4 regions of the Kitasatospora sp. NPDC041988 genome follow, and region 2 is predicted to be linked to each of the others. Evidence: riboswitches for the same ligand, from Rfam matches in the RefSeq annotation. Region 2 holds a riboswitch; each other region holds the start of a gene.
What was found. Region 2 has a riboswitch for cobalamin ahead of ACZ6NC_RS06740 ((2Fe-2S) ferredoxin domain-containing protein). Riboswitches for the same ligand answer to the same signal wherever they lie in the genome.

Region 1: linked by a shared signal. The riboswitch ahead of ACZ6NC_RS14305 (cobalamin biosynthesis protein) and the one ahead of ACZ6NC_RS06740 ((2Fe-2S) ferredoxin domain-containing protein) in region 2 are both predicted to bind cobalamin.
Region 3: linked by a shared signal. The riboswitch ahead of nicT (Nickel transporter NicT) and the one ahead of ACZ6NC_RS06740 ((2Fe-2S) ferredoxin domain-containing protein) in region 2 are both predicted to bind cobalamin.
Region 4: linked by a shared signal. The riboswitch ahead of metE (5-methyltetrahydropteroyltriglutamate--homocysteine S-methyltransferase) and the one ahead of ACZ6NC_RS06740 ((2Fe-2S) ferredoxin domain-containing protein) in region 2 are both predicted to bind cobalamin.

Annotation. Positions count from the first base shown of each region.
Region 1 covers NZ_JBVJCO010000011.1:158,250-165,116, reverse strand. Annotated here, with positions in the region: gene ACZ6NC_RS14325 (CDP-alcohol phosphatidyltransferase family protein) at 1-277, shown strand, start outside; gene ACZ6NC_RS14320 (hypothetical protein) at 374-1,699, opposite strand; gene ACZ6NC_RS14315 (alpha/beta hydrolase family protein) at 2,162-3,274, opposite strand; gene ACZ6NC_RS14310 (transcriptional regulator) at 3,437-4,147, opposite strand; cobalamin riboswitch at 4,372-4,532, shown strand; gene ACZ6NC_RS14305 (cobalamin biosynthesis protein) at 4,626-5,591, shown strand; gene ACZ6NC_RS14300 (cobyric acid synthase) at 5,588-6,867, shown strand, end outside.
Region 2 covers NZ_JBVJCO010000004.1:154,787-161,653, forward strand. Annotated here, with positions in the region: gene ACZ6NC_RS06720 (cytochrome P450 family protein) at 1-255, opposite strand, end outside; partial or broken gene ACZ6NC_RS06725 (Tat pathway signal sequence domain protein) at 636-1,433, shown strand; gene ACZ6NC_RS06730 (carbohydrate-binding protein) at 1,413-1,823, shown strand; gene ACZ6NC_RS06735 (histidine phosphatase family protein) at 2,078-2,641, shown strand; cobalamin riboswitch at 2,695-2,865, shown strand; gene ACZ6NC_RS06740 ((2Fe-2S) ferredoxin domain-containing protein) at 2,898-3,329, shown strand; gene ACZ6NC_RS06745 (hypothetical protein) at 3,948-5,153, shown strand; gene ACZ6NC_RS06750 (tetratricopeptide repeat protein) at 5,206-6,867, shown strand, end outside.
Region 3 covers NZ_JBVJCO010000010.1:46,981-53,847, forward strand. Annotated here, with positions in the region: gene ACZ6NC_RS12700 (helix-turn-helix domain-containing protein) at 1-447, opposite strand, end outside; gene ACZ6NC_RS12705 (EamA family transporter) at 587-1,453, shown strand; gene nicT (Nickel transporter NicT) at 1,487-2,638, opposite strand; cobalamin riboswitch at 2,672-2,862, opposite strand; partial or broken gene ACZ6NC_RS12715 (ArsR/SmtB family transcription factor) at 2,945-3,286, shown strand; gene ACZ6NC_RS12720 (SRPBCC family protein) at 3,431-3,910, opposite strand; gene ACZ6NC_RS12725 (RNA polymerase sigma factor) at 3,907-4,425, opposite strand; gene ACZ6NC_RS12730 (DUF3995 domain-containing protein) at 4,564-5,016, shown strand; gene ACZ6NC_RS12735 (Fpg/Nei family DNA glycosylase) at 5,098-5,907, opposite strand; gene ACZ6NC_RS12740 (AAA family ATPase) at 6,003-6,848, opposite strand.
Region 4 covers NZ_JBVJCO010000065.1:16,510-23,376, forward strand. Annotated here, with positions in the region: gene metE (5-methyltetrahydropteroyltriglutamate--homocysteine S-methyltransferase) at 68-2,383, opposite strand; cobalamin riboswitch at 2,547-2,768, opposite strand; gene ACZ6NC_RS38820 (CopD family protein) at 2,982-4,151, shown strand; gene ACZ6NC_RS38825 (ArsI/CadI family heavy metal resistance metalloenzyme) at 4,406-4,915, opposite strand; gene ACZ6NC_RS38830 (ArsR/SmtB family transcription factor) at 5,003-5,371, shown strand; gene ACZ6NC_RS38835 (aquaporin) at 5,368-6,114, shown strand; gene ACZ6NC_RS38840 (arsenate reductase ArsC) at 6,160-6,579, shown strand; gene ACZ6NC_RS38845 (hypothetical protein) at 6,707-6,867, shown strand, end outside.

The sequences.
Region 1 (6,867 bases), on a different contig from region 2:
GGCCATCGCGGGCACCGCGTACCTGATGATGAGCCGGATCGAGTACCCGAAGCCGCAGGGGCTGCTGGCCACCGCCACGCTCTGCTGGATCGTCCTCTCGATCGGCTGCCTGGCGGCCTGGGCGACCGGCCTCAAGGGCGGCGACTACCTGCTGCACATCGGCGCCTACGGCCAGATCACGCTGGCCGCGATGGCCCCGCTGCTGGTCATCCGGCGCAAGGTCGGCCAGAAGGTCGGGGACGTGCGGGCGCGCCGCGCCGAGTCTCGGCTCGACTGAACACGGCACAAGCGACGAAGGGCCCGGATCCGGTGAACGGATCCGGGCCCTTCGTCATACCCGGTGTCGTCCGGGTGACGCGGGTGTCCGGGCGGCTCAGGCGCCGCCGCGGTGGACGCTGAAGGCCGAACGGCGGGCCGCGCGGGCCACGCCGGGGTCGGGGTGGACTCCGGAGACGGCGTTCAGCACCGAGGCCGCCCGGGGGTGCCCGGACTGCCGGGCGCGGGCGAACAGCCGGACCGGGTCACCGGCCGAGGCGCCCTCGACATGGCCCACCAGCAGCTCGGTCTCCCCGTGGTCCAGCACGGCCGCGGCGGTGTCGACCCAGAGCCAGGCGGCGTCCTCCGCCCCCAGCACGTCCGCCGGGGCCACGCCCTCGTCCGACTGCTCGGCCAGCCAGAGCAGCGCGTACGGGCGCAGCACCGGCTCGTCCACGGCGGCCCGGACGGCCTGCTCGGCGGTGGAACCGGCCACCCGCAGCGCCTCGAAGGCGAGGCCGCGCACCAGGGCGTCGTCGCCCTGCGCGGCGTCCAGCAGCTCGGCCACGGCCCGGTCGGCCGGGCGGGCGGCCACCCAGGCGCGGAACTCGGCGCGGGCCGGGCCCGGCGAGTAGTCGGCGCAGGCGTTGAGCAGCTCGAAGGCGCTCTGCTCGATGTGGCCGGCGGCGGTCTGCGCGACGGTGCAGATCTCCTCCAGCTTGGCCCGGACCGCCCAGTGCCCCAGCGGGGACAGCTCGGCCGCCTCGTCCTTGCGGACCACCGCGCCGACGGCGGCCAGGCCGTCCAGCATCCAGTCCAGGACGGCGGCGACGTCGGCGGTCGCGGCCGGGGTGTCGATCTGCGGCTCGCGGCAGGTGCCGCGGACGGCCGAGACGGCGGACGCGGCGTGCGGCACGGGCGACAGGCCCAGCGCACCGGTGCCGCCGCCGACCCGGCGCTCGTCCAGGCCTCGGCGCAGCAGCTCCAGCAGCTCGCTGTCGGCGACCGGGCCGGCCACCAGGTGCAGGAAGGAGAGCAGCTGCGGCGCCTGGTCGACGGCCTGCCCGGCGAGCACCGCGAAGACGCCGCGCAGGGCGGCCGGCGGCACCGGGGCGAGGAGCGTCCAGGCGTCGAACAGCGCGGACCAGCCGCGGACCACGGCCTCGTCGTCGTGCTCCCAGGCGTGCAGGCGCCAGCCGGGGGCGGCGCCGCCGTCCCGGGCCTCGACCAGGCCGACCAGCAGGGCCTGGCCCCACGCGTTGGCGGCGGCGCCGACCGTCATGGCCAGCGCGCGGCCGGCCGCGCGGGCGTCCTCGGGGAGCAGCTCGCCACGCTTGTCGACCTCGGCGAGCTCACCGGCCCAGCGGGCGATCCGGACGGCGTCGACCAGCATCCGCCGGGCCAATGGGGCCAGCTCGGCGGGAGCGGGGAAGCCCTCGGGCACCGGGACCCGGCCGCGGCCAGGGGTGGGTGCGGGGCCTCGTCGGCGGGGTACGCCGGGGCCGCCCGGCCGGGCGCCGGCGGGGTGGTGGGCCGTTCCGGGGAGACGGGTAACCGTCGCACCGGAACCGATCGTCGGCGGGAGCGGGGCATCACGGTCGCGCGGGTTCCGAGACGTCACGTCGTGCAGTCTTCCCCTTGTACCGGCCATCTGTCACATCCGGTTCTTCACGGGCGCCGGGAGGCGGGCACAGGGGGTCCACAAGATCGGGCAACAGAGGCCAAACCGCCTGGCCGGATCTGTGTGGCGTGGGCACGTCAGGACAGCAGGGTGAGGGGTGGGAGGAGGAAGAGGAGGGGGCGAGGAGGCCACGGAGACGGCAGGTGAAGGCGGCACGGCACCCCCGGTGGCACGGCTCGGCCGCCGGGGGTGCCACCGGGGGTGGGAGCGGGGGCAGGACCGGGGTCAGAGGAGCGGCGTGAGCCAGCGGCGGAGGTGCTCCTCGTAGCGGGCCGGGTCGGCGTTCCAGAGGGCCGCGTGGTCGCCGCCCGGGAAGGCCAGGAGGCTGACCACGTCGGAGCGGTGATCGGCGAGCCGGGCAGCGGCCTGCCAGGGCGCCACCGGGTCGTCGGGGCCGTGCAGGACGAGGGTGGGCACCCGCAGGTCGGTACCGTCCGCGATCCGGGCGAAGTCGGCCAGGTCGACGCCGGTGCGGCCCTCCGCCGCGAGGACGCCGAGTCCGGCGGCGGCGCCGCGGAAGCCGGCTCGGGCGGCGCCCCGGCGGGCGGTGGCGGGCAGGTCGAGGACGGGCGAGTCCAGGATCAGGCCGCTGACCGAGGACGCCCAGGCGGACCGGGCGGCGGTCTGCAGGGCGATGGTGGCGCCGAGCGACCAGCCGTAGAGGAGGATCCGGCCGGCGCCGCTGTCCAGGGCGAGCCGCACGGCCGCCTCGACGTCCCGCCACTCGGTCTCGCCGAAGTGGCCGAGGCCGTCCGGGGACGCGGGGGCGCCCGCGTCCCCGCGGTAGGTGACGGCCAGGACGGGCAGGCCGAGCCGGTCCAGCAGCGGAAGCACCGGGAGGGTCTGCTGCCGGTCGGCGCCGGCGCCGTGGATCAGCACGACCCAGGTACCGCGCTTGCCGTCGAGGTACCAGGCGGGCAGGGCCCCCAGCTCGCCCGCCGCGGAGGTCTCGGAGTACGGCAGGCCGAGGGCGCTGGTCGGGTCGCCGAGGTGGACGCGGGGGGTGAAGCGGACGGCGGTGCCGGGTGTCAGGGTGCCGCGGTCCGCGCGGGCCAGCCGCCGGGTGACACCCTGCTCGTCGCTGTGCAGGATCTCGTCGACCACGGCGTGCCCGCCGTCGCCCCACTCCACGGCCCAGCGGCCGGGGCGGGCGCTCTCCGGGCTGCGGGTGAAGGTGGCGCGTCCGGCGGCGAGGGCCTGGACCAGGACGGGGCCGGCGGCCCGCTCCCGGCCCGCCGGGCGGACCATCCGCTCGGAGGCCCGTCGGCCGATGACCAGCACGGCGGCCCCGGTACCGACGACGGCGGCCGCCACGGCGGCCGCGGTTCCCCAACGCATATCGCTCCCCGCTCTGTTGGTCGCGGACTGGGCAGTGTGCCCACCAGTGTCGCGGACTGGGCAGTGTGCCCACCAGTCCACTCGCGGGGGCGGCGGCCGGCCACCGGACACGGCCGTCCGGGTCATGCCGGGCTCGCTCCGGGGCGCGTGCCGGGAAGACGCTCAGGCCGGGATCTCGGTCTCCAGCCGCCCGAGCAGCTCCCAGAACCGCTCGCCGAGCGGCCGCTCCGGCTGCGTGCTCCGCGCCGCCGGGGCCGGGGAGCCCCAGCTGCCGGCGCCCCAGTGGGAGGAGACCTGGTTCTCGTTCTGCAGCGCCGTCAGCACGGCGGCGAGCTCGCTCTCGTCGACCGGCACGATCCGGCCGATCGCCCGGACGTGCGCCTGCCAGCGGCCGTCCACACACTGCCGCAGCCGCTGGTCGAGCTCGTCCCGACGGCCCGTCACCGCGACCAGCTCGCGCAGGGTCAGGCCGAGCACCTGGGCGAGCGCGTACGTCTGCTCCTGGTCACCGTCCCAGCGGCCGGTGGCCTCGGCCCGCTGGTAGTGGTGCAGGGCCATGCCGATCCTGCGGGCCGCGTTCTCCTGGTTGAGCTCGCGGGCGACCCGGAAGTCCCTCAGCCCGGCCGGGCGGACGCCCATCAGCTGGGCCGGCGGGCACCAGAGGGCGCGGGCCAGCGCGATGAACTCCTCCTCGGTGGGGCGCAGCTCGCCGCTCTCCCAGCCGAGCACATGGGCGGGCAGCAGCCGCACGCCGTGCGCGGCCATGCCCTCGGCCACCCGCTCGGGGGTCAGGCCCAGGCCGGCGCGATGCGCGCGGGCGGCCGCGGGCGAGAAGGGCACCGGGGGCACGGCGGGTGGCTGTCTTCGTCGCATGGCCCGACGGTAGGGGTCGGTGGTTGGACTGCCCCAGCCGCCGAACACACGAAGCGCGACTGTAGGGCTCTACAGGCCGCTGGACGATCGCACAGGCTGTCATGCCCCTGCGGGGGGTGACGATCAGAGGTAGCGACGGGGACGGAAACGGGGCGGGAAACATGAAGACCGTGTGACCAAACCCTCCGTGACCTTGGTTGACTCGCGGTTCGGCCGCGTGATGGGATCCTTCAGCCAATACGGAGGCATGCAGAGGAAGCCGGTGAGAGTCCGGCGCGGTCCCGCCACTGTCACCGGGGAGCACGTCCGGACGATGCCACGGCGGGCCGTCAGAAGCCGCTGGAAGGCCCGGGAGTGCGTTCGACCCGGAAGCCAGGAGACTCTCGCCCCCGGTACGTCGATCCAGGGCGCGGACCCTGAGTGAGGACACGCACGCCATGCAGGCTGCCCCGCCCCTCCGAGCCCTCTGCTGTCCGCCGTGCGCCCGCTGACCCGCGCCGCCGCCTTCGCGCTGGGTGCCGCCGCGGGGTATCTCGCCGACGCCCGGTTCGCCGACCCGCGCCGCGGCCACCCGGTGGCCGTCTTCGGCAGCGCGGCCGGCCGGCTGGAGAAGCGGCTCTGGCGCGACCACCGGGCCGCCGGCACCGCCTACACCGCGCTCTGCGTGGGCACCGTCGCCGCCGGCGCGGTGGCCGCCGAGCGCGTCCTCGGCCGCCGGCCGCTGGGCCGGGCCGCGCTGGCCGCCGCCGCGACCTGGACGGTGCTCGGCGGCACCTCGCTGACCCGCGAGGCCCGGACCATCGCCCGCTCACTGAACGCCGGCGACCTGACGGCGGCCCGCGCGCGGCTGCCGCACCTGTGCGGGCGCGACCCGAGCGCGCTGGACGAACAGCAGATCGCCCGCGCGGTGGTCGAGTCGGTCGCCGAGAACACCGCAGACGCCGTGGTGAACGCGCTGGTCTGGGGCACGGTCGCGGGCACGCCCGGGCTGCTGGCGTTCCGGGCCGTCAACACCCTGGACGCGATGGTCGGCCACCGTTCGCCGCGGCACGCCCGGTTCGGCTGGGCCTCGGCGCGGCTGGACGACGTGGCGGGCTGGCCGGGCGCCCGGCTGACCGCCCTGCTGACGGTGGCCGCCGCGCCCGAGCCCCGGACCGCCTGGCGGGTCTGGCGCCGGGACGGCTCCGCGCATCCGAGCCCCAACGCGGGCCAGGCCGAGTCGGCCTTCGCCGGAGCGGTCGGCGTCCGGCTCGGCGGGACCCTGAACTACGGCTCGCGCGTCGAGCACCGGCCGGTGCTGGGCGCGGAGCTGCGGCCGGTGACGGTGGACGACATCGAACGCGCCTGCCGGCTCTCCCGCCGGGTGGGCGCGCTGGCACTGGGTACGACCGTGGCCGGGCACCTGGTGATCCGGGCTTTCACGAGAAGGAGGGGGAACGCATGAGCAACGCGCTGCTGGTCGCCGGAACGACCTCGGACGCGGGCAAGAGCGTGGTCACCGCGGGTATCTGCCGCTGGCTGGCCCGGCAGGGTGTCGCCGTCGCGCCGTTCAAGGCGCAGAACATGTCGCTGAACTCCTTCGTCACCGCCGACGGCGCCGAGATCGGCCGCGCCCAGGCGATGCAGGCCCAGGCGGCCAAGGTGGAGCCCGAGGCGGCGATGAACCCGGTGCTGCTCAAACCGGGCGCGGACGGCCGCAGCCAGGTGGTGCTGCTCGGCCGCCCGGTGGCCGAGGTGGGCGCGCTGGACTACCGCGAACGCAAGCCCGTCCTGCTGGAGCGCGCCCTGGAGTGCCTGGCCGACCTGCGCCGCCGCTACGACGTGGTGGTCTGCGAGGGCGCCGGCTCTCCCGCCGAGATCAACCTGCGGGACCGCGACATCGCCAACATGGGCCTGGCCACCGCCGCCGGGCTGCCGGTCGTGGTCGTCGGCGACATCGACCGCGGCGGGGTGTTCGCCGCGATGTACGGGACGCTGGCGCTGCTCTCGGCACAGGACCAGCGGCACGTGGCCGGCTGGTTCGTCAACAAGTTCCGGGGCGACGCGCGGCTGCTCGCGCCCGGCCTGGAGATGCTGCGCGAGCTGACCGGCCGCCCCGTGCTGGGCACCCTGCCGATGCTGCCGGACCTCTGGCTGGACGCCGAGGACTCGCTCGACCTGTCGACCGTGGTCGACCGGACCGCCGGGCGCGGGCCGCTCGGCGCGGACGTGCTGCGGGTGGCCGTGGTGCGCTTCCCCCGGCTCTCCAACTTCACGGACCTGGACGCGCTGGCCCAGGAGCCGGGCGTCCTGGTCCGCTGGGCCACCCGGCCCGAGGAGCTGGCCGACGCCGACCTGGTCGTCCTGCCCGGCACCCGTGCCACCGTCGCCGACCTGGCCTGGCTGCGCGAGCGCGGCCTGGAGCAGGCGATCAGGGCGCGGGCGGCGGCCGGACTGCCGGTCCTCGGGGTCTGCGGCGGCTACCAGATGCTGGCGCGCACCATCGTGGACGAGGTCGAGTCCAAGGCCGGCGCCGTCGACGGCCTCGGGCTGCTGCCCACGCACGTCCGCTTCGGTGCCGAGAAGGTGCTCGGCCAGCCGGTCGGCGAGGCGTACGGGCAGCGGGTCGAGGGGTACGAGATCCACCACGGGGTGGTGTCCGTCGAGGGCGGGGAGGCGTTCTTCTCTGATGACCAGGGGCAGAGCCTGGACGGCTGCCGGGTAGGGGCGGTCTGGGGCAC
Region 2 (6,867 bases):
ATCGGTGGCCAGCATGCTCTGGGACACGGCGGGGTGCAGGTTGCGTCCCGTGTCCTTGCCGGCGAAGAAGGCCGCCGTGTCCTTGGACAGCCGCGGGTCGGTGAAGGCAGCTCTGGCTTCGGCGTAGCCGGTGACGAGGTAGCTCGACCGCCCTCCTCCGCTGGGCACGTTCCGGACCGGCGAGGTGCTTCGGAGTGCCGCGAGGGTGGGGTACGGGTTTCGGAAGAAGCCTTGGTCCTGAAGTGGGTTGCTCATTCTCGTCCCTGTGCCGTCTCGAGCATCGGTGCCTCGCGCGAGGCCGTCCGGACGATGCCGCTTTCGGCGTACGCCCGTGCCACCGAGCGTAGCCAGTTGGTCTTGGCCCGGAGGTTCCCGCGCGGGCGGCGGTTCCGGGGCCGGCGTGCCGGCGCCGATCAACCGGGGCGTGTGGGTGGGCTGGGCACCCAGGTCGCCTGCAGTGGCGGCGTGCCTTCCACTCGGGCGCGCCCGTTCCCGGACGGGGCCGGGGTGGTCCTGCGGCGGCTCCGGGATTGGTTGGGAAACTTTCCTAACCACATCTCTTGACCGTGTTCCCTCATCCCGGGATTCTGTACGTCACCCAGTTCACTCCTCCCCGGGGAAGGCACGGTAGCGCCATGAACAGGCCCTCGCGCAGAACAGTCCTCGGCGCCGCCCTCACCGCCGTCGCCACCGCCGGACTGCCGCGCACCACCGCCTCGGCCGCCACCCTGGCCGTGGCGAGCTGGCAGCAGCGCTGGGCACCGTCGGCCGCCACCGTCGGCCTCGCCGCCTTCGAGACGATCGAGGACGACCGCGCCGACTCCCATCCGGCCGGTCATCCGCACATCCGGGTCGAGAACGACACCTACCGCTGGACCATGCACACGGTGGACCGGGACAGCTCCACCGACCGGCAGCGCCACGAGGTCACCGGCATGCGCAGCCCCGCGGGCGGGGCCTACCTGCAGTGGCTGCCCGGCCAGACCTGGCGGACCACCTACTCGATGTACATCCCCTCCTCCTTGAAGGCGACCACGACCTTCACCCACATCATGCAGATGAAGCAGCCCGGCAACGGCACCTCGCCAATCGTCGTGCAGTCCCTGCGCCGGGTGGGCGGCGCGCAGACCATCGAACTCCAACTCCCCGTCAGCGGAGTCCTGGTGGGCCGTACCAGCCTGGACCAGCTGCACGACCGCTGGGTGGACGTCGACTTCCAGATCAAGGTGGGGGACGGCAGTTCGGGGTCGGTCCGGTGGATCCTGCGCAGCGCGGGCGCCACCGTGGTCGACGTCACCAGGACCGGCGTCGACACCTTCCTCGCGGACCGAGTGCGGCCCAAGTGGGGCATCTACCGCTCGCTCGGCGACACCTCCGGCTCCCTCCAGGACTGCTACCTGCTGACCACCGCGATGCGCGGCTACCAGCTGGTCTCCGGCGGCTCCGGCGTCTACCAGGCGGAGGAGGCACGGATCTCGCAGGGCACCATCGAGGCCGACCACGCCGGGTACGGCGGCACCGGATTCGTCAACCTGGCTAACTCCGCCGGGAGTTACGCCGAGTGGACGGTTCAGGCGGGAGCCGCGTCCGGGGCCACCCTCGACCTGAGGTACGCCAACGGCACCACCGTCGACCGGCCGATGGACATCACCGTCAACGGCACCCGGATCGCCGCCGGGCGCCCCTTCCCGCCCACCGCGGGCTGGGACAGCTGGGCGACCAGCTCGCTCCCGGTCCCGCTGAAGGCCGGAGCCAACGCCATCCGGGTCACCTCGACCACCGCCGACGGCGGCCCCAACCTCGACCGGATCACCATCCGCTGACACTCGGGGCCACCGCCCTGTGGGGGCGGCGCCCGCCTGGCTTACAGTGGCGCGACCGTGCGGGATTCGCACCGGACTTCCGTCATGCCGTCCTCGTCATATCGAGCAGACGGTATCGGCAGCCGGCGGTTGCGCCAGGAGCGTGCGGGCGGCGCGGATCCGCCGGTCTGTCCCGGGGTGCACGCCCCGGCGCCGCGTGCGTGGACCGATCGGCGGATTCCACGGGACAGTCGGAGAGGCAGAGGAGGAGCGGCGTGGCGGTGCGGGTGACGTTGATCTCGGCGGCGATGAGCGAGGCGATGCGGCAGGCGCGCTTCGACGACGACAGCCCGCTCGACCCGGCGGGGCTGCGGCAGGCGCGGGAAGCCGCCGGCGACATCCGGGCCACCGGTCAGGTGCTCGTCTCCCCGTCGGTCCGGTGCCGCGAGACCGCCGAGGCCCTCGGCCTCCCCGCCTCGGCCCGGTCCGCTCCCGGCGGGCGCGAGATGGGCCGCTGGAGAGGCCGCAGGCTTGACGAGGTGGCCGCGGCCGAGCCCGGGGCGGTCGCCCGGTGGCTGGCCGATCCGGAGTTCGCCCCGGAGGGCGGGGAGAGCCTGCTCGATGTCCTCGCGCGGGTCGGTACCTGGCTCGACGCCCTTGCCCCGGAGGCGGGAGGGGTGGTCGTGGTCACGGAACCGGACGTCGTTCGGGCCGCCGTCCAGCACGCGCTCGGCGCGCCGGCCTCGGCGTTCTGGCGGCTCGATGTGGAGCCGCTCTCCGTCACGGACCTGAGCGGACGTGCCGGCCGGTGGAACGTGCGCTGCGGGCGCCTCGCGTGAGTGGGCCCGGGTTGACGTGTTCGTACGCGGTGGGGCAGGGTCGCGCACGAAATGTAAGCATCCGAGACCACGGTGCGCAGGAACCCGGTGTGATTCCGGGGCGGTCCCGCCACTGTGACCGGGGAGCGACCCCCTGCAGGTGACGATCACGGCCTTGTGGCCGGAAGGTCGGGGCGAGCGTCGATCCGGGAGTCAGGACACTGACCCGTGGTTTCTCCGACGGTTGGGGCGCGGAACCCCACGAGGAGGTTGGGCGATGTCACCGGTAACGGCTGCCGTCGATGTCGTGGTCTGCCGGGGCTGCTGCTGCGGCACTGCCAGGAAGCGGCCCGGCACCGATCACGAGGGTCAACTGGCCGTGCTCGCCGAGGCGGTGGCGGCCCTGCCGGCCGCGCGCCTGGTCGTCACGGACTGCCTGGGCCCCTGCGAGCAGGCCAACGTGGTGGTGGTCCGCCCGCACGGGCGGCACGAGGACGGTCGGCGCGCCCGGCCGGTCTGGTTCGGGAACGTGACCGACGCCACGGGAACGGCCGAACTCTGCGCATGGATAGGGGAGATCGGCCGCGCCGCCGGGCAGGCGCCGCCGGAGGGCCCGCTTCCCCCGCTGCTGGACTCGCTGCGCATTCCCGCACCGGGGCCGGAACGTGTGAGGGACACGGCGCGGCGAGCCGGCCCGTCGGAGGCCTGACCGTCGAAGGCCTGACCGTCGAAGGCCTGACCGTCGAGGTCGACGCCGAGGCCGGGTAGGGGCCGGGCAGGGGCGGGCGCGCAGCGGCGCGCAGCGGCGCGCAGCCCCACCGGAGGGTGGCCCGCTCGGGTGTCCTTGGGGTCTGCGGGATCAGCTTATGTGGAGAGCAGGGCGCCGGTCCGTTATTTCAGTTTATTAGTTGCTCTCCCGTCCCTGAGGTCTCCGCACCGCCCTCGACCTGGGGACTTCCTCGGGGAGCTGATGCCTGCTCAGGTCAGGGCGCCTGGATCTATTGACACGATCACCACACCTTCATCACTCTTGGTCCATCGCCAAGCTGGCATGGATGGCTCCCAGTGGGTCATTCATCTCAGCTGATGGCACTGTTGATGACCCATCACCGAAGGAGGTGTGTGCGATGAAGAAGATCGTCGTCCGCAAGGCCGGCCCGGTTCGCCTGACCAGCGCGGCCCGTGCGCTGTACCTGCCGTGGTCCTGCGCCGTGCAGAACTGAACCGATCCCCCCGGGTAAAGGGGGAACACGGTGCCGGCCGGCCACTACGTCCGGCCGGCACCGCTCCACCCCGCCCCCTCCGCCTACCTCCCGCAGGAGGATCCGTGCACTCCTCCACGGACAGCAACTCCACCGCCCCGGGCATCGACCTGGACCGGCCGATACCGCTCCGTGAGCTCGTGTACCTCCCCGAGGCCGACGAGGTCACCATCGGCAGCCCGGAGACCGACACCTACGCCGTCTTCCCCGCCGACGGTGCCGAGTTGGTCCGGATGCTGGCCGAGGGCCTCACGCCCCGCGAGACCGCCGGACGCTACGAGGCCGTGCACGGTGAGAGCGTCGACATCGCCGACCTGGTCGAGGCGCTCGTCGACCTCGACCTCGTCCGCCCCGCCGGCGACGACACACCGGCGGGACCTGCCACGCCGGTGCGCTGGCAGCGTCTGGGGCAGCTGGTGTTCAGCCGACCGGCCCTCGTGGGCTACGCACTGGTGACGGCCCTCGCCGTGACCGAGATGGTCCGGGTGCCCGAGCTGGTCCCGCGCGTCGACAACCTGTTCTTCAGCTCGTCCTACACCCTCGTCGTGCTGATGCTGTTCGTCGGCCAGGTGCCGCTGCTCGCCCTGCACGAGGCCTTCCACGCCCTGGCCGGCCGCCGGCTCGGCCTGCGCTCGCGGCTCTCCATCGGCCGCCGCCTGGTCTACCTGGTGCTGGAGACCTCCCTCGACGGGCTGGTCAGCGTGCCGCGCCGGAAGCGCTATCTGCCCATCATGGCCGGCATGCTGGCCGATGCCCTGGCGATCGCCCTGCTCACCCTGGTCGCCGACGTGACCCGCGACGCCAACGGGGTGGTCGCGTCGCTCTGTCTCGCGATGGCCTACGCCACGGCACTACGCCTCGCCTGGCAGGGGTTCTTCTACCTGCGGACCGACATCTACGTCCTGCTCAGTACCGTCCTGGGCTGCGTGAACCTCCATGCCGCCGCAACCGACGTGCTGCGCAACGCCGTTCGGCGGGTCGTCGGCCGGCCGCCGCTGGACCTCTCCGCCCACCACCCGGTCGACCGGAGGGTGGCGCGCTGGTACGCCTGGCTGATGCTGGTGGGCTACGTGTTCACCCTCACGATGTTCGCCGGGGTCGTCGTACCGACGGCGTACCGCATGCTGCACGACATGTGGCTGCGCCTGACCGGACAGGCCGACCTCGCCGGCCGCCTCGACTCGCTCGCCCTCATGCTGCTCAGCCTCGCGCAGACCGCCGCCGTCGTCGTGCTCGCCGCCCGCGAGCGGCGCGCCGCCCGGTCGGCCTGAGCCCCGAACCCTCCCTTCGCCCCTGCGCCACCGCACGAAAGGCAGCTGTGTCATGGCCGAGCACCGCCACCACTGGGTCCGCGCCGCCGGGCGTCCCGCCCGCGTCGACGCCCGCGAGCGGCTCGACCTGCCGCCCGTGCTCGCCGCGGTGAACGCCGACCGCCGGCTGCGCGGGCCCTACACCGCCGTCGGCTCGATCCTGCGGGCGATCGTCCCGGACGCGCTCGCCCGCTGCCCCGAGGCCGTCACCGGGCACGACATCGAAATCCTCTCCACCACGCCGGAACTGCGTGACCTGGTGCCCGCCACCCGCGAGACGCTGACCTCCCTGGCGGTGCCCAAGGAGCGCACCCGCTTCTACTCCGCGCTGCGCACCCTGCGGATCGCCCACGGCCTGGTCGAGTTCCTGGAGGCGTACCTGCGCGCGGCCGGTCCGGCCCCGCGCACACTGATCGTCGACGACGCCCACCGGGCCGACCCCACCGACGCCGAGTTCCTCGCCGTCCTGCTGCGGCGCATCGATCCCGCGCTGCTCACCGTGGTCGTCACCACCGGCAGCGAGCCGCCGGAGCGCCCGGCCGGCATCGGAAGCGAGGACCTTCCGACCGCCCTCGCCACCTGGTGCACGGTGCTCGACCTGTCGGACCGGGGCGGCCGGCCGGACGAGGGCCGGTCGGCGGAGGGCCACTCCCGGACCCCGGCCGACGCCGCGCTCGGCCGCAGCTACATCGCCGGCGACGGCGTCGGCGACAATCCGGACGAGATCGCCGCCTACCTGGGCCTGCCGCCCACCGAGCGCGCCCGGCTGCACGATCTGCGGCGGGCGGAGCTGGAGACGGCCGGCGAGTCCTCCCTGCGGCTGGGCGCCATCGCCTGGCACGCGGAGCACGGCAGCGACCCGTCCGGCGCCGGGGCCGACATCCTGCGCCACGCGCTCGACCACTGCATGGACCTCGGCTACTACCACGCCGTCCTCGACCTCGGCGAACGCGGCCGGCGGCTGGTCACCCACGAGAGCAGCCCGACCCACTGGTGGGCCTTCACCACCAAGATGACGACCTCCTTCGCCGCGCTGGGCCTCGCCGAGCGGGCGCTGCCGCTGTACGACGAGGCCCGGGCGCTCAGCACCTCGCCCGAGGTCCACATGCAGGCCGCGTACGCCACGGCCATGCTCCACACCCGGCACTTCGACGCCGACCGGCGCGACCACCAGCTGGCCCGGAGCTGGGTCAACCAGGCGATCGCCTTCGCCAAGTGGCATCCCGAGCCGAAGGAGCGGGAGGCGCGCGTGGTGTTCAACCGCAACGGGCTCGCGCTGATCGAGGTCCACCAGGGCCGCCTGGAGGAGGCGTTGGCGCTGCTGGACGCCTGCATCGCCCGGCTCGACGAGACGCTGGAGGACCACGAGCACGCGCTGCACCGATCCGTGCTGCGCTACAACCGTGCGCAGGTGTACGCGGGTCTCCGCCGTCACACCGAGGCCGTCGCCGACTACACCGCGGTGATCGAGTGCGACCCCAACTACGCCGAGTACTACTTCGACCGGGGCATGCTCTGGCGCGACCTCGGCCGTCCGGAGCAGGCGCTGGCCGACTACGACCGGGCCATCCGCCTCTCGCCGCCGTTCCCCGAGGCGTACTTCAACCGGGCCGACGTCCTGGCCGAGCTCGGCGACACTGAGGCGGCGGTGGCGGACTTCGGTTATGTCCTCCAG
Region 3 (6,867 bases), on a different contig from region 2:
CTCGCCGTGGACGAGGGTCAGCTCGCCCTCCTCGACCCGGATGATCTCCACCGTCCCCGCCGGGTGCGGCTCCGAGCCGTAGCCTTCGCCCGGCTCCAGTCGCCAGGCCCACAGCTCCAGCGGCCCGGGCGCCTCGACACCGTTGAGCAGCGTGCCGGTACCACCGGACGGCCCGGTCCAGAGCGGGACGGCCTGGTCGCCGGGGACGATCCGGACGCCCGCGCCCTCGTCGTAGTCGAGCAGCCGGGCGATCGAGACGCCGAGCGCGTCGGCGAGCCGGACCACGGTGGCCACGCTCGGATTGGTGCGGTCCTGCTCGATCTGGACGATCATGCCCCGGCTGACGCCGGAGCGGGCAGCGAGCGCGTCGAGGGTGTGGCCGCGCTCGGCGCGCACGCGCTTGAGGTTCCGGGCGAGGGCCTGGGAGACGAGGTCGGGGTCCGGCACGCGGTCAGTCCAGTTCAATATATTGATTCGAATAGTTCACTTGAGTGGACTACGCTGCCCACTCGGCAACGAGTCCATTCGACTGTACTGCGGGGTGCATTGTGCTGTCCTACGTTCCGCCGGCCCTCCCGGCCGCCTCATGAGCGCCCTGCTCGCCCTCTCCGCCAGCCTGCTCTGGGGCCTGGCCGACTTCGGCGGCGGCGCGCTGACCCGCCGGCTGCCCGCGCTGGCCGTGGTGGTCGCCTCCCAGCTGACCGCCACCGTGCTGCTGCTCGCCGCCGTCCTGGCCACCGGCGGCTGGACGGACGCCTCCCCCGCCCTCTGGTACGCCGTCGCCGCCGGGGTGATCGGCCCGTTCGCCATGCTCGCCTTCTACCGGGCGCTCGCGCTCGGCCCGATGGGCGTGGTCTCGCCGCTCGCCACCATCGGCGTCGCCGTACCGGTCGGCGTCGGACTCGCATTGGGCGAGCGCCCCGGGCTCGGCCAGGCCGCCGGGATCGCGGTCGCCGTGGTCGGCGTCGTGCTGGCCGGCGGGCCGGAGCGCGGCGGACCGGCGGCCGCCCGGCGGGTGCTGGCTCTCACCCTTGGCGCCGCCTTCGGCTTCGGCGCGGTGATGGCCCTGATCGCGCACGCCTCCACCGGTGGCGGACTGCTGCTGGTGCTCTGCGTCCAGCGGCTCTGCAACGTCGCCGTCGGCGGCGGCGCGCTGCTGCTCAGCCTGCACCGCGACGGAGGCGAAGGCGGAGGCGGCAGCCGGCTCCTGCCCGGCCTGCGGGCGAGGCTCCCCGCGCTCACCGCGGTCGGCGTGGCCGACGTCGCCGCCAACGGCACGTACGCGCTGGCCTCGCACAGCGGCTCGGCCGCGGCGGCCGCCGTGCTGGCCTCGCTCTACCCGGTGGTCACCGCGCTGATGGCCCGCGGGGTGCTGAAGGAGCGGCTGCGCCCGGTGCAGGTGGTCGGTGCCGGGCTCGCCGTGGCCGGGACGCTGCTGCTCGCGGCGGCCTGACGGGCCGGCTGCTTCGCCGGCTGCTTTCGCCGACTACTTCACCGACTCCGACGCGGCGTCCTCCGGAGCAGCCGCCTTCACCGCCTGAGGGCTCCAGCGCTGCTCGACCCCCGCGAGCCGCCAGTAGGCGATCGCCGCCGCCCAGACCACCACGAACAGCCCGACGATCGCGTAGCCGACGTTGTCCAGCGAGATGTCCGCGATCCAGCCGCTGACCGGGTCGGTGAGGTCCAGCTTCTCGTGCAGCACCCCGACCAGCTCGATGGTGCCGATGATGAACGCCACCGCGATCGACAGTCCAGTGATGGTCAGGTTGTAGTACACCTTGCGTACCGGGTTGGAGAACGCCCATTGGTACGCGAAGTTCATGAACGTCCCGTCCAGCGTGTCGAACAGGCTCATCCCGGCCGCGAACAGCAGCGGCAGGCAGACGATCGCGTACCAGGGCAGCCCGGAGGCCGCGCCGGAGCCGGCCATCACCATCAGGGTCACCTCGGTCGCGGTGTCGAAGCCGAGGCCGAGCACCATGCCGACCGGGAACATCTGGCCGGGCCGGGTGATCGAGCGGGTCGCCCGGTTCAGCACCCGGGCCAGGAAGCCGCGCGAGTTGAGGTGCTCCTCCAGCTCCGCCTCGTCGAACTGCCCGGCCCGCATCGAGCGGAACACCTTCAGGATGCCGAACAGGGCGGCCAGGTTGAGCGCGCCGATCAGGTAGAGGAAGGCACCGGAGGCGGAGGTGCCGACCACGCCGAGCCACTGGTGGGTGACCGACTCGTCGTCCATCAGCGTGTTGGCCAGCTGCGCGCCGCCCGCCACCAGGGCGGCCATGATGACCACCATCGACGAGTGGCCGAGGGCGAACCAGAAGCCCACCGAGACCGGGCGCTTGCCGTCCGCCATCAGCTTGCGGGTGGTGTTGTCGATCACCGCGATGTGGTCGGCGTCGAAGGCGTGCCGCATCCCGAGGGTGTACGCGGTGATACCCAGGCCCACCCCGAAGACCTGGGTGCCGACCTCGTACTTCTCGGGGGCGACCAGGAATATGAGCGTCCCGAACGCCACCACGTGCATGGCCAGGATCACCCCGATCAGCCCGGCCGTGCGGACGGTGTCCTCCCGCCTCCAGCGGAAAGTGGGCAGGACGGACGGCGCCGCCGGAGCAGCGGCGGTTTCGGGCACGGTCATCTGCGGATCACGCTCCAGCACCTCGTGGAAAGTCGTTCGTGAGATGCCGTGGCCGGTCTCCTGGCTGACGGGGCTTCCGTACCCGCCTTCCCAGGCGCGCGAGGCGCCCAGTGGCGTCGTGGGTACGGACGACTCCCCCGATCACAGTGGCGAGGGCCGCTCCGGACTTGAACCCTGAGGGTCCGTCACCGGTCTTCCCGAGCACCACGGCGGGCAACACCGTAGGGGGCCGCGCAGCACCGTTGCAAGGCTGCGCACCTGCGCAGGTGTCCAGGATCACAGGCCGGGGCCTGCAAGAATGTCCGCATGCATCTCGTACCGGCCGACCGCGCGGGTCAGCGCACCATCGACGGGCACCGGGTCTGCGAGGCCATCGCCGCCATCGGCGACACCGGGCACGTCCGGTCCTGGGCCGAGCGGTTCTCACTGCTCGCCGACCCGGGGCGGCTCTCCCTGCTGCTCGCCCTGCACCGCGCCGGGCCGCTCGCCGTCAGCGACCTCGCGGTCGCCACCGGCATGCGCGACCCCGCCGTCTCCCAGGCGCTGCGGCTGCTCCGCACAGCCGGCGTGGTCACCGGGGACAAGGAGGGACGCGTGGTGCGCTACCGGCTCGTGGACGACGCCATGCGCCCCCTGCTGGACGAATGCGCCGCCGCCGAGCACCACGAGCCGGCGCCCGACACCGCCGGCGGCTCCGCGACGGACCACCACGAGCCCACCGCTGCGGCCGGCTGACTCACCTGCCGGCCCGACGGGGGCCCTGAGCCGGCATCATCCGTTCCGCGGCCGGTGTCACCCCTGCCGCACCAGCCGCTCGAAACGGCGCAGCGAGCGCCGGGCCAGCGGGTCGGTGGCGGGCCGCAGGGCCCGGGTGACCAGGCCGGCGGCGGGGAGGCGGAAGGCGCCGAGGAAGGCGAACCGGGTGCCGTCCGGCTCGGGGCGCGCCGCCATGCCGCCGAGCAGGAAGCGGCTGCGCATCAGGCACCAGCCGGGTGTCAGCTCGACGTCGAAGCGGGCCCGCAGCCGGCTGTGTCCCACCACCAGGGCCTCGGCGCGGCCGTCCGCCGGGCCCGCGGTGAGGCGGACGGTGCGGAGATCCGGCAGCCAGCGCGGCAGCCCGTCCTCCAGGTCCGCCGCGACGGCCCAGACCTGGTCGAACGGCGCGTCGATCACCGTCTCGCGGACGTCGGCGCCCGGGGTGACGGCGGCGATGACGTGCAGTCGGCGCACCGGGTCGAAGGCCGCCACCGGCCAGGGGGTCTGCGCGCTCACTGCTGCCACGCCCTTCGGAAGCTGAGTCGGGCCCGGGAGAGCCGGGACTTCACGGTGCCGGCCGCCACGCCCAGCAGGTCGGCGGTGGCCCGCTCGTCCAGGCCCTCCAGGTCGCGCAGCACCAGGACGGCCCGGTGCTCGGGGCTGAGCCGGGCGAGGACGTCCTCGATGTCGGTGGCCAGCTGCGGATCACCGGGGCGGGGCAGTTCGGAGAGGTCGGCCGGGACGCAGCGGGCGACCCGCTTCACATGCCGGACGGCCTCCCGGACGGCGATCGAGCGGACCCAGCCGAACAGCGCGGCCGGGTCCTGGAGCTGGCCCAGCTTGCGGAAGACGGCGATCAGCGCCTCCTGGGTCGCGTCGGGGCCGTCGTCCAGGGCGATCGGGCCGCAGAGCCGGCGGACGTAGGGCGTGACCAGCTCCAGCAGCTCGCTCACCGCCAGTTGGTCGCCGCGCTGGGCGGCGCGGACCAGGGCGGCGGGGTCGCTGGCGGTTCGGGTGTCGGGACCATCCACATCCGCATCAGAGGCGGCGGGAGGCCCGGACGTTCCCTCTCCCGGGCGACTTTCCGGTGTGACGCTCGCCACGGGAACGTCCGGCGGGCGGGGCCGCTCCTGCGGGTGACACACCGTCGCATCCCCTGGGGGACCACCATGAACCGCCGCCGTACCGCCGCCCTCGCCGTCGCCGCCGTGCTCGCCGCCGACGGCCTGCTGCACGTCTACTGGGCCACCGGCAGCACCTGGCCGGCGGCCGACACGGCGTCGCTCTCCCAGGCCGTGCTCAACGCCGACGTGCCGTTCACCCCGCCGGTCCTGGTCCCGCTCGCCGCGGCGCTGTTCACGGGGGCGGCCCTGGTCCTCGCCCGGGGCGGGGTACTGGACGGCCTGGCCGGCCGGCTGCCCGCGGTGGCGCTGCGCTGGGGCCCTCGCGCGGTGGCCGGCGGGATGCTCGCCCGCGGGCTGGCCGGGCTGGTCTGGGCGGCCGGGATCGGGGCCGACACCGGCTCGGTCTTCTACCCGCTCAACCTGGCGCTCTACACGCCGCTCTGCCTGGCCGGCGCGGCCGCCGCCTGGTCGGTCGCCCGCGGGCGGACGGACGGCTGACGGCTCCTGACCGGACCGGGTCGGGCGGCCGGGGACGGCTCAGGCCCGGCCGGCTCGGCCGGCTCGGCCGGCTCGGCGGCCTCAGGCCTGCTGGCAGGTCGGGCACCAGAAGAGGTTCCGGGCGGCGTGTTCCTCGGTCCGGACGTCGGTGCCGCAGACCAGGCAGGGCATCGCGGCCCGGCGGTACACGTAGACCTCGCCGCCGTGGTCGTCCACCCGGGGCGGACGGCCCATCGCCTCGGGGGTGTGCTCGGGGCGGACGGTGTCGATCCGGCCCGCGCCGACGCCCTCGTGCATCAGGGCGACGAGGTCGGCCCAGATCGCGTCCCACTCGGCGCGGGTGAGGTCACGCCCGGCCCGGTGCGGGTTGACGCCGTGCCGGAACAGCACCTCGGCACGGTAGACGTTGCCCACCCCGGCCAGCACCTTCTGGTCCATCAGCAGCGCGGCGACCGTCGTCCGGCTGCCGGATATCCGCCGCCAGGCCGGCTCCGGGTCGGCGTCGGCGCGCAGCGGGTCGGGCCCGAGCCGGTCCGCGACGGCGGCCTTCTCGGCGCCGGTGATCAGCGCGCAGGTGTTGGGGCCGCGCAGGTCGGCGTAGGCGTCGTCGTTCTCCAGGCGCAGCCGGACCAGGCCGACCGGCTCGGGCGCCGGGCCCTCGCCGAAGCCGAACCCGCCGTACAGGCCGAGGTGAATGTGTACCCAGGAGCCGCCCTCGAAGCCGAGGAAGAGGTGCTTGCCGGTGGCCTCGGCACCCGTCAGCACCTGGCCGTCGACCAGCTTGGCGCCGTCGGCGAACCGGCCCTGCGGGCTGCTGGCCCGGACGGGGCGGCCGCCGAAGGCCCTGGCGTTCTCGGCGGCGAGGCGGTGGATGATGTGGCCTTCCGGCACGGGCGTCAGCTCCCCCGGGTGGTTCGACAGGACGCGTCCATCATCGCAGCCGGCACCGACAGCCCGGCCGGGCGCGGGCCCCGGAGGCGGGTGGCTCAGCGGACCGGGATGCCCATCAGCCGCGCCAGGATCACCCGGTCCAGCTCGGCGGCGGTGGCGGCGACGTCCAGGTGCGAGTTGTCGATGATCGGCAGCCCGGAGTTGTACCAGCCGGCCATCCGCCCGTGGATCCGGGCCACCTCCTCGTCGCTGAGCCGCCGGTTGCCGCTGCGCCGGGCGTTGCGGCTGAGCACCGAGTCCAGGCTGGGCAGCAGCACGACCGGGATCATGCCGGGCCCGATGTGGCGCTTCCAGCCGCCGAGGCCGATCGCAGGGCGGTCCGGGAAGACGGCGTCGTCGATGATGCAGGAGATGCCGTTGGCGAGGTAGTTGCGGCAGGCGAAGCCACAGGTGCGGCGGGCCAGCCGGTACTGCGCCTCGGAGGCGTTGTTCCAGCCGGACTGCGGGTTGGCGAAGCCGGACTGCACCCACTCGCGGACGTCGTCCAGGCTGATGTGCGCGGTCGGCGTGGGCCGGCGCTCGGCCCAGTGCCGGGCGACGGTCGTCTTGCCGGCACCGGCGGGGCCGATCAGCAGCACGGCGAGCGGCCCGGCCGGCGCGTGCGGCTGCGGGTGCGGCGGGAGCTGGACGGGCGCGCCGGAGGGCAGCAGGAAGTGCCCGGTGGACCCGGCGGGCACGGGCGCGGGGGCCGGAGCGGCGGTACGAGCAGGGGCCGCGGGGACGACCGGTGCCGCGGGTGCCATGGGACCGGGCGGCGGCACGGGCGCGCCCGGCGGCACCGGCACCGGACCGGTCGGCGGGACGGCCGGGTGGCCACCGTACGGGGGCCGGGCCGCGGCCTGCGGTGCGACCGGCGCGGGCGGTACCGGCTGCGGGGCCACCGGGGAAGGCTGCGCCGCG
Region 4 (6,867 bases), on a different contig from region 2:
CCCCCCCCCCCCCACGGCGCTTTCAGCGATGGAGCGTCCCGGTCGAAGCCCTGCCCCGCGCCGTACGTCAGCCGGCCAGTTCGCCCCGCAGGCGGCGGGCGGCGCCCACCAGGCTCTCCAGGGAGGCACGGGTCTCGGTCCAGCCGCGGGTCTTCAGGCCGCAGTCGGGGTTGACCCAGAGCCGCTCGGCCGGGATCGCCGCGAGCCCGGCTCGCAGCAGCTCGACGGCCTCGTCGGTGCCCGGCACCCGCGGCGAGTGGATGTCCCACACGCCCGGGCCGACCTCGCGCGGGTAGCCGGCGCCGGCCAGCTCACCGGCGACCTGCATGTGCGAGCGGGCCGCCTCCAGCGAGATGACGTCGGCGTCGAGCTCGTCGATCGCGGTCATGATCGCACCGAACTCGGCGTAGCACATGTGAGTGTGGATCTGGGTGTCGGCGCGTACCCCGGAGGTGGCGAGCCGGAAGGCGGCGGTGGCCCAGTCCAGGTAGGCCGGGCGGTCGCCGGCCCGCAGCGGCAGGGTCTCGCGCAGGGCCGGTTCGTCGACCTGGACGACGGTGGCACCGGCGGCCTCCAGATCGGTGACCTCGTCGCGCAGGGCGAGGGCGACCTGGAAGGCGGTCTCGGCGAGCGGCTGGTCGTCGCGGACGAAGGACCAGGCAAGCATGGTGACCGGGCCCGTCAGCATCCCCTTGACCGGACGGTCCGTCAGGTCCTGGGCGTAGCGGAACCAGTCGACGGTCATCGGGTGCGGGCGCGAGATGTCGCCGGCCAGCACCGGCGGGCGCACGTACCGGGTGCCGTACGACTGCACCCAGCCGTGCCGGGTGGCCAGGTAGCCGGTGAGCTGCTCGGCGAAGTACTGGACCATGTCGTTGCGTTCGGGCTCGCCGTGGACGAGCACGTCCAGCCCGGCCTTCTCCTGGAACGCGATCACCTCGCGCACCTCGGCCTCGATGCGCTCCCGGTAGGCGCCCTCGTCGATGCGGCCGGCGGTGAGGTCGGCGCGGGCGACGCGCAGTTCGGCGGTCTGCGGGAAGGAGCCGATGGTGGTGGTCGGCAGCAGCGGCAGGCCGAGTCGGGTGCGCTGGGCCTCGGCGCGCTCGGGGTAGGCCTGGGCCCGGCGGCCGTCGGCCTCGGTGACGGCGGCGGTACGGGCGCGGACGGCCGGGTCGCGGGTGATCGGCGAGCCGGCCCGGGAGGCGAGGTCGGCCCGGTTGGCGGCGAGTTCGGCGGCGATCGCGTCGGTGCCCTCGCGCAGGCCGCGGGCGAGCAGGGCGGTCTCGCCGGCCTTCTGACGGGCGAACGCGAGCCAGCGGGCGATCTGCGGGTCCAGGTCGCGCTCGTCGGCGGCGTCCAGCGGGACGTGCAGCAGGGAGCAGGACGGTGCGACGTCGACCCGGTCGGCGAGGCCGAGCAGGGTCGCCAGGGTGGTCAGCGACTTCTGCAGGTCGTTGATCCAGATGTTGCGGCCGTCGACCACGCCGGCGACCAGGCGCTTGCCGGGGAGTCCGCCGACGGCGGCGAGGGCGTCGAGGTTGGCCGCGGCCGAACCGGTGAAGTCCAGTGCGAGGCCGTCGACCGGCGCCTTGGCGAGCACGGGCAGCGCCTCGCCGAGGCGGTCGAAGTAGCTCGCGACGAGCAGCTTGGGCCGGTCGGTGAGGGCGCCGAGGTCGCGGTAGGCGCGGGCGGCGACGTTCAGCTCGGCCGGGGTGCGGTCCTGGACGAGCGCGGGTTCGTCCAGCTGCACCCACTCGGCGCCGGCGGCGCGCAGGTCGGCGAGGAGTGCGGCGTAGACGGGCAGCAGCCGGTCGAGCAGGGTGAGCGGCTGGAAGTCCTCGGCCACCCCGGGGGCCGGCTTGGCGAGCAGCAGGTAGGTGACGGGGCCGACCAGCACCGGCCGGGCGTCGTGGCCGAGCGCGACGGCCTCGCGCAACTCGGCCACCTGCTTGGCCGGGTTCGGGGTGAAGACGGTGCCGGGGCCGAGTTCGGGCACCAGGTAGTGGTAGTTGGTGTCGAACCACTTGGTCATCTCCAGCGGCGCGACGTCCTGGGTGCCGCGCGCCATGGCGAAGTAGCCGTCCAGCGCGTCGGCGTCGACGGCCGCCCGGTGGCGGGCGGGAATCGCACCGACGGCGACGGTGGCGTCCAGCACGTGGTCGTAGAGCGAGAAGTCGCCGGTGGGGACTTCCCGGATGCCGGCGTCGGCGAGCCGGCGCCAGTTCTCCCGGCGCAGGTCGGCGGCGGTGGCCAGGAGGGCGCCGGCCGCGACCGCACCCTTCCAGTAGCCCTCGATCGCCTTCTTGAGCTCCCGGTTCCGGCCCTGCCGGGGGTAGCCGTGGGCGGTGGCCCGGGTTGCCGCGGCTGCGGAATTCGCTGTCAAGGGACTCTCCTTCGCGAGCCTGTCTCCTGTGGTCCCCGATGACGGGACGCAGGCGCGAAGGGTGACGAACCGGGCGGGGCCACGAGCGCACGAAGAGCGCCCAACCCGCCTGGTATGTACGCCGACCCGCCCACGAGGTCACCGGGATGGCCGCGCGCGATCGGTCGCGTGCGGGCAACGGGCAGGTCTTCGGACTCGCGGGCACGGCCGCCCCCGAAAGGGCGGACACCTACTGGCCGTCGCTTCCCAGACCCGGCCGGGCCCAGTGCGTATGACGGCGTTCGTTCCCACTCACCGCTGCGGGGCAGTCCCGGATTCCCACCGGGTTCCCTCTTGCGACGCGCCTGCCTGGCGGGCAGGGCGAACCAGCTGCCCGGCCAGCTTAGAGGGAGTCCGGCAGCCGGCGGACAGGGATTGGCTCAAGTCGTCCACATTCCGAGACGGCACCGGCCGGGGCTTCGGGCTCCGAACGAGGCGAAGCAGTGACAGGGCGCGCCACGAGGAGTCGACCGACCGGTAGCTCACAGGATGATGACGATTGAACAAGCAGCACCCCCCAGGCGACTAAGGGCGCCCTTATTTAGGCTAGCCTCACCTCATGCATCACGCCCTGCTGGCCGCGACCACGGCCGGATACACCATGCCCCAGCCCTGGCGGCTCCTCACCAAGGCCGGCTACTTCATCGGCCTCAGCGGAGCCATCGGCGCCACCATCACGTACGCGACCACCGTGCGCCCCGCGCTGCGCGCCGCGGAAACCAGCGGCCAGGACGCCGAGGTCCTGCGAAGAAGATCGGCGACCTACCTCGCCTGGGCAGGGGTGGTGCTGCTGATCGCCGGTTACTTCCAGCTCGCCGCCCGTCTCGCCCGCGCCGGCAAGGGCATGCCGTTCGGCGACGCCCTCGCCCCGGACCGGATCTGGGACTACCTCCACGCCCCGGCCGCCAAGGGCGCCTGGATCGCCCAGGGCACCGTCTACCTGGTCCAGAACGCTGTCCTGGCCGTCGCGGCCGCAGCCCTGATCGCCCTCTTCATACCGGCCAGCCGCCGCCACACGGACGCCATCGCCCTCACCGCGCTGCCGCTCTCCCTCGCCGTCACCCTGATCGCGGCCGTCCCCGCCACCAAGCCCGCCGACCTCGACCGCTGGCTCGACCTCGTCTTCGACCAGACCCACATCATCTCCGGCGTCGTCTGGCTCGGCGGCCTCGCCCTCCTGGTCGCGCTCGCCGGCACCCGCGGCCGCCTCGGCGACGGCGCCGGCCTTCTCTGGGCCGACATGTGGCGCCGGTTCAGCCTCGTCGCCATGATCTGCGTCGGCGCCGTCACCATCTCCGGCCTCTGGCTCAGCTGGAAGCACGTCGGTGCGATCTCCCAGCTCTGGACCACCGGCTACGGCATCGCCCTGCTGGTCAAGATCCTCCTGGTCGCCGGCCTCGTCGCCGCGGGCGCCTTCAACCAGTTCCGGCTGATGCCCCGCATCGCCCAGGCCCGCCGCGCCGACGACAGCTCCTCCCTCCTCCACCTGACCCTGCGGCACTTCCCGAAGGTCGTCTGGGGCGAGGTCGCCCTCGGCGTCGCCGTCCTCGTGGTCATGCCCTTCCTCGCCGGCTCGGCCCGTACCGAGTCCGGCAGTGCCAAGGCCGTCTCCTCCGGCAGCATCTTCGCCGCCGGGGCCGCCCTCGTCATCGCGCTGGCCGTCTCGCTCTACGCCACGGCCAAGGCCTCCGACGCCCTGTCCCGCCGCCCGGCAGCGGACGCCGCCTGAGCCGGTACGCCGAATCCCGACCACCGACCGCAGAAGGCCGCCCCGCGCCGATCCTTGGCAGGGGCGGCCTTGCCGTACGCCCACCCGCCCGGCGCCGCGCACGCTCGCCGCCCTCCGGTGCCGGACGCCACTCGGCCGGGGCTACCGCAGCGACCTCCGGACCGCCCCGAATCCCGGTGGCGATCCTTCCTGTCGGCCGCCCCGGGCCGGCGGGGAGCAGTGGCGGCGAAGGCGCCGTCGCCCCCTGTCGCCGCTCAGCCGGCGCAGGCGCATCCGGCAGCGCTCTTCGCCTCGACCGGCGTCCGCTGGGGATCGACCGCCTGCTCGTCGGGAGTGCAGCAGGCGGTGGTGCCGCAGCAGGCGTCCGGCGCGGCGGCAGCGCTCCTGCCGAGGGTGTCGGCGTCGGACTTGACGACGTAGACCTCCCAGGGCTCCTCACCGGGGCCGGTGACCCAGACCTTGTCCTGGAGGGCGTAGCAGCAGGAGGTGTCGTTCTCCTCGAAGGTGGCCAGGCCGGCCTCCTTGAGGCGGCCGGCGGCGGCGGTGACCTGCTCGGTGGAGGCGACCTCGACGCCGAGGTGGTCCAGGCGGGTGTCCTCGCCGGCCTCGCCCTCGATGAGGACGAGCTTGAGCGGGGGCTCGGTGACGGCGAAGTTCGCGTAGCCGGGGCGGCGCTTGGCCGGCTCGGTGCCGAACAGCTTGGAGTAGAAGGCGATGGAGCCTTCGAGGTCGGCGACGCGCAGGGCGAGCTGAACGCGGGACATGGCGGTTCTCCCCGATCCGGTCTTGTATCGACGGCTGTCGATATGGCCGACCTTGCCACCGGATTAGATGGCTGTCAACATAGACGCATGTCGAATCTGGAACTGCCGGTGCTCGACCAGGACGACGCGGCCGCATGCTGCTCGCCGATGGTCCGCGAGCCCCTGGGCGAAGAGGCCGCCGTCGACCTGGCGAAGATGTTCAAGGCCCTGTCGGACCCGGTCCGACTGCGGCTGCTGTCACTGATCGCCTCCCACGAGGGCGGCGAGGCCTGCGTCTGCGACCTGACCGGCCCGTTCGACGTGTCCCAGCCGACGATCTCCCACCACCTCAAGGTCCTGCGGGAGGCCGGACTGGTCGGCTCCGAACGCCGCGGAACCTGGGTCTACTACTGGGTGCTGCCCGCCGCCCTGGCCCGCCTCTCCTCCCTCCTCGACACCCCGGCAGGCGCGAGATGACCGAGCCCGCCCCGCTGGGCCGCCGGACGGCCGTCGAGTTCGTCGGGACGGGCGCGCTGGTCGCGATCGTGGTCGGCTCCGGCATCCAGGCCACCGAGCTGTCCCAGGACGTCGGCGTGCAGCTGCTGGCCAACGCGCTCGCGACCGTGTTCGGCCTCGGCGTACTGATCGCCCTGCTCGGCCCCGTCTCCGGCGCCCACTTCAACCCGGCCGTCACCCTGGCCGCCTGGTGGACCGGCCGCCGCGGCGGCGACGGGCCGGGCCTGCGGGAGGTTGCGGCCTACGGGAGCGCGCAGATCGCCGGCGCGATCGGCGGCGCGGTGCTGGCGGACGCGATGTTCGGTGAGCCGCTCCTGCGCTGGTCCGCCCACGACCGCTGGTCACCGCACCTGTGGCTGGGCGAAGTCGTCGCGACCGCCGGCCTGATCCTGGTGATCTTCGGCCTCGCCCGCATCGGCCGCGCGCACTTCGCCCCGGTCGCGGTCGCCGCGTTCATCGGCTCGGCGTACTGGTTCACCTCCTCGACCAGCTTCGCCAACCCCGCGGTGACGATCGGCCGGGCCTTCACCGACACCTTCGCCGGCATCGCCCCCGCCTCGGTGCTGCCGTTCATCGCCGCCCAACTCGTCGGCCTGGCGGCCGGCATCGCGCTGGTGGCGGTGGTGTTCGGCCGCCCGGCGCCCGTCGGCGAGGACGTCGTCGTCCCGCACGGGGACCACCACCTGGCCGCATCCGGCCGCTGAACCGCCGCAGCCGACCTCCCCCGTCTCGAAGATCAAGGACCCGTTGTGAGCACTCCCGCCGTCCCGTCCGTGCTGTTCGTCTGCGTGCACAACGCCGGCCGGTCCCAGATGGCCGCCGCGTTCCTCACCCGCCTCGGCGGCGACGGGGTCGAGGTCCGCTCTGCCGGATCCGCCCCGGCCGAGACCGTGAACCCCGCGGTGGTCGAGGCGATGAGCGAGGTCGGGATCGACATCTCCGCCGAGACGCCGAAGGTGCTGACCGTCGAGGCGGTGCAGGCCTCGGACGTGGTGATCACCATGGGGTGCGGAGATGCCTGTCCGTTCTTCCCCGGCAAGCAGTACCTGGACTGGAAGCTGGACGACCCGGCCGGCCAGGGCGTCGACGCGGTGCGCCCGATCCGCGACCGGATCGAGGCCCGGATCCGCGGCCTGCTCGCCGACCTCGGCGTCGAGGCACGGGCGTGACGGCCGCCGGGCCGGTCGGGATCAGCGGAAATAGTCCCGTCGGGCGCGAACCGCAAGCCATATAGTCTGATCAACACTTTTGTGAACACGTTCAGCACTTGGGGGGCCGGTGCACCGTCACCGCATCATGATCTCCGCTGCCGTCGTAGCGGCAGCCGTCGGCTTCGTACCCGCCACGGCGCACGCAGCGGGTCCGTCCGTCAACCCCGGTGGGGCCACGACCGCCACCACCCCGGCCTCCGGGGCCGGTTCCGCGAAGGACGCGACCGCACCGGACGCCACCGCGCA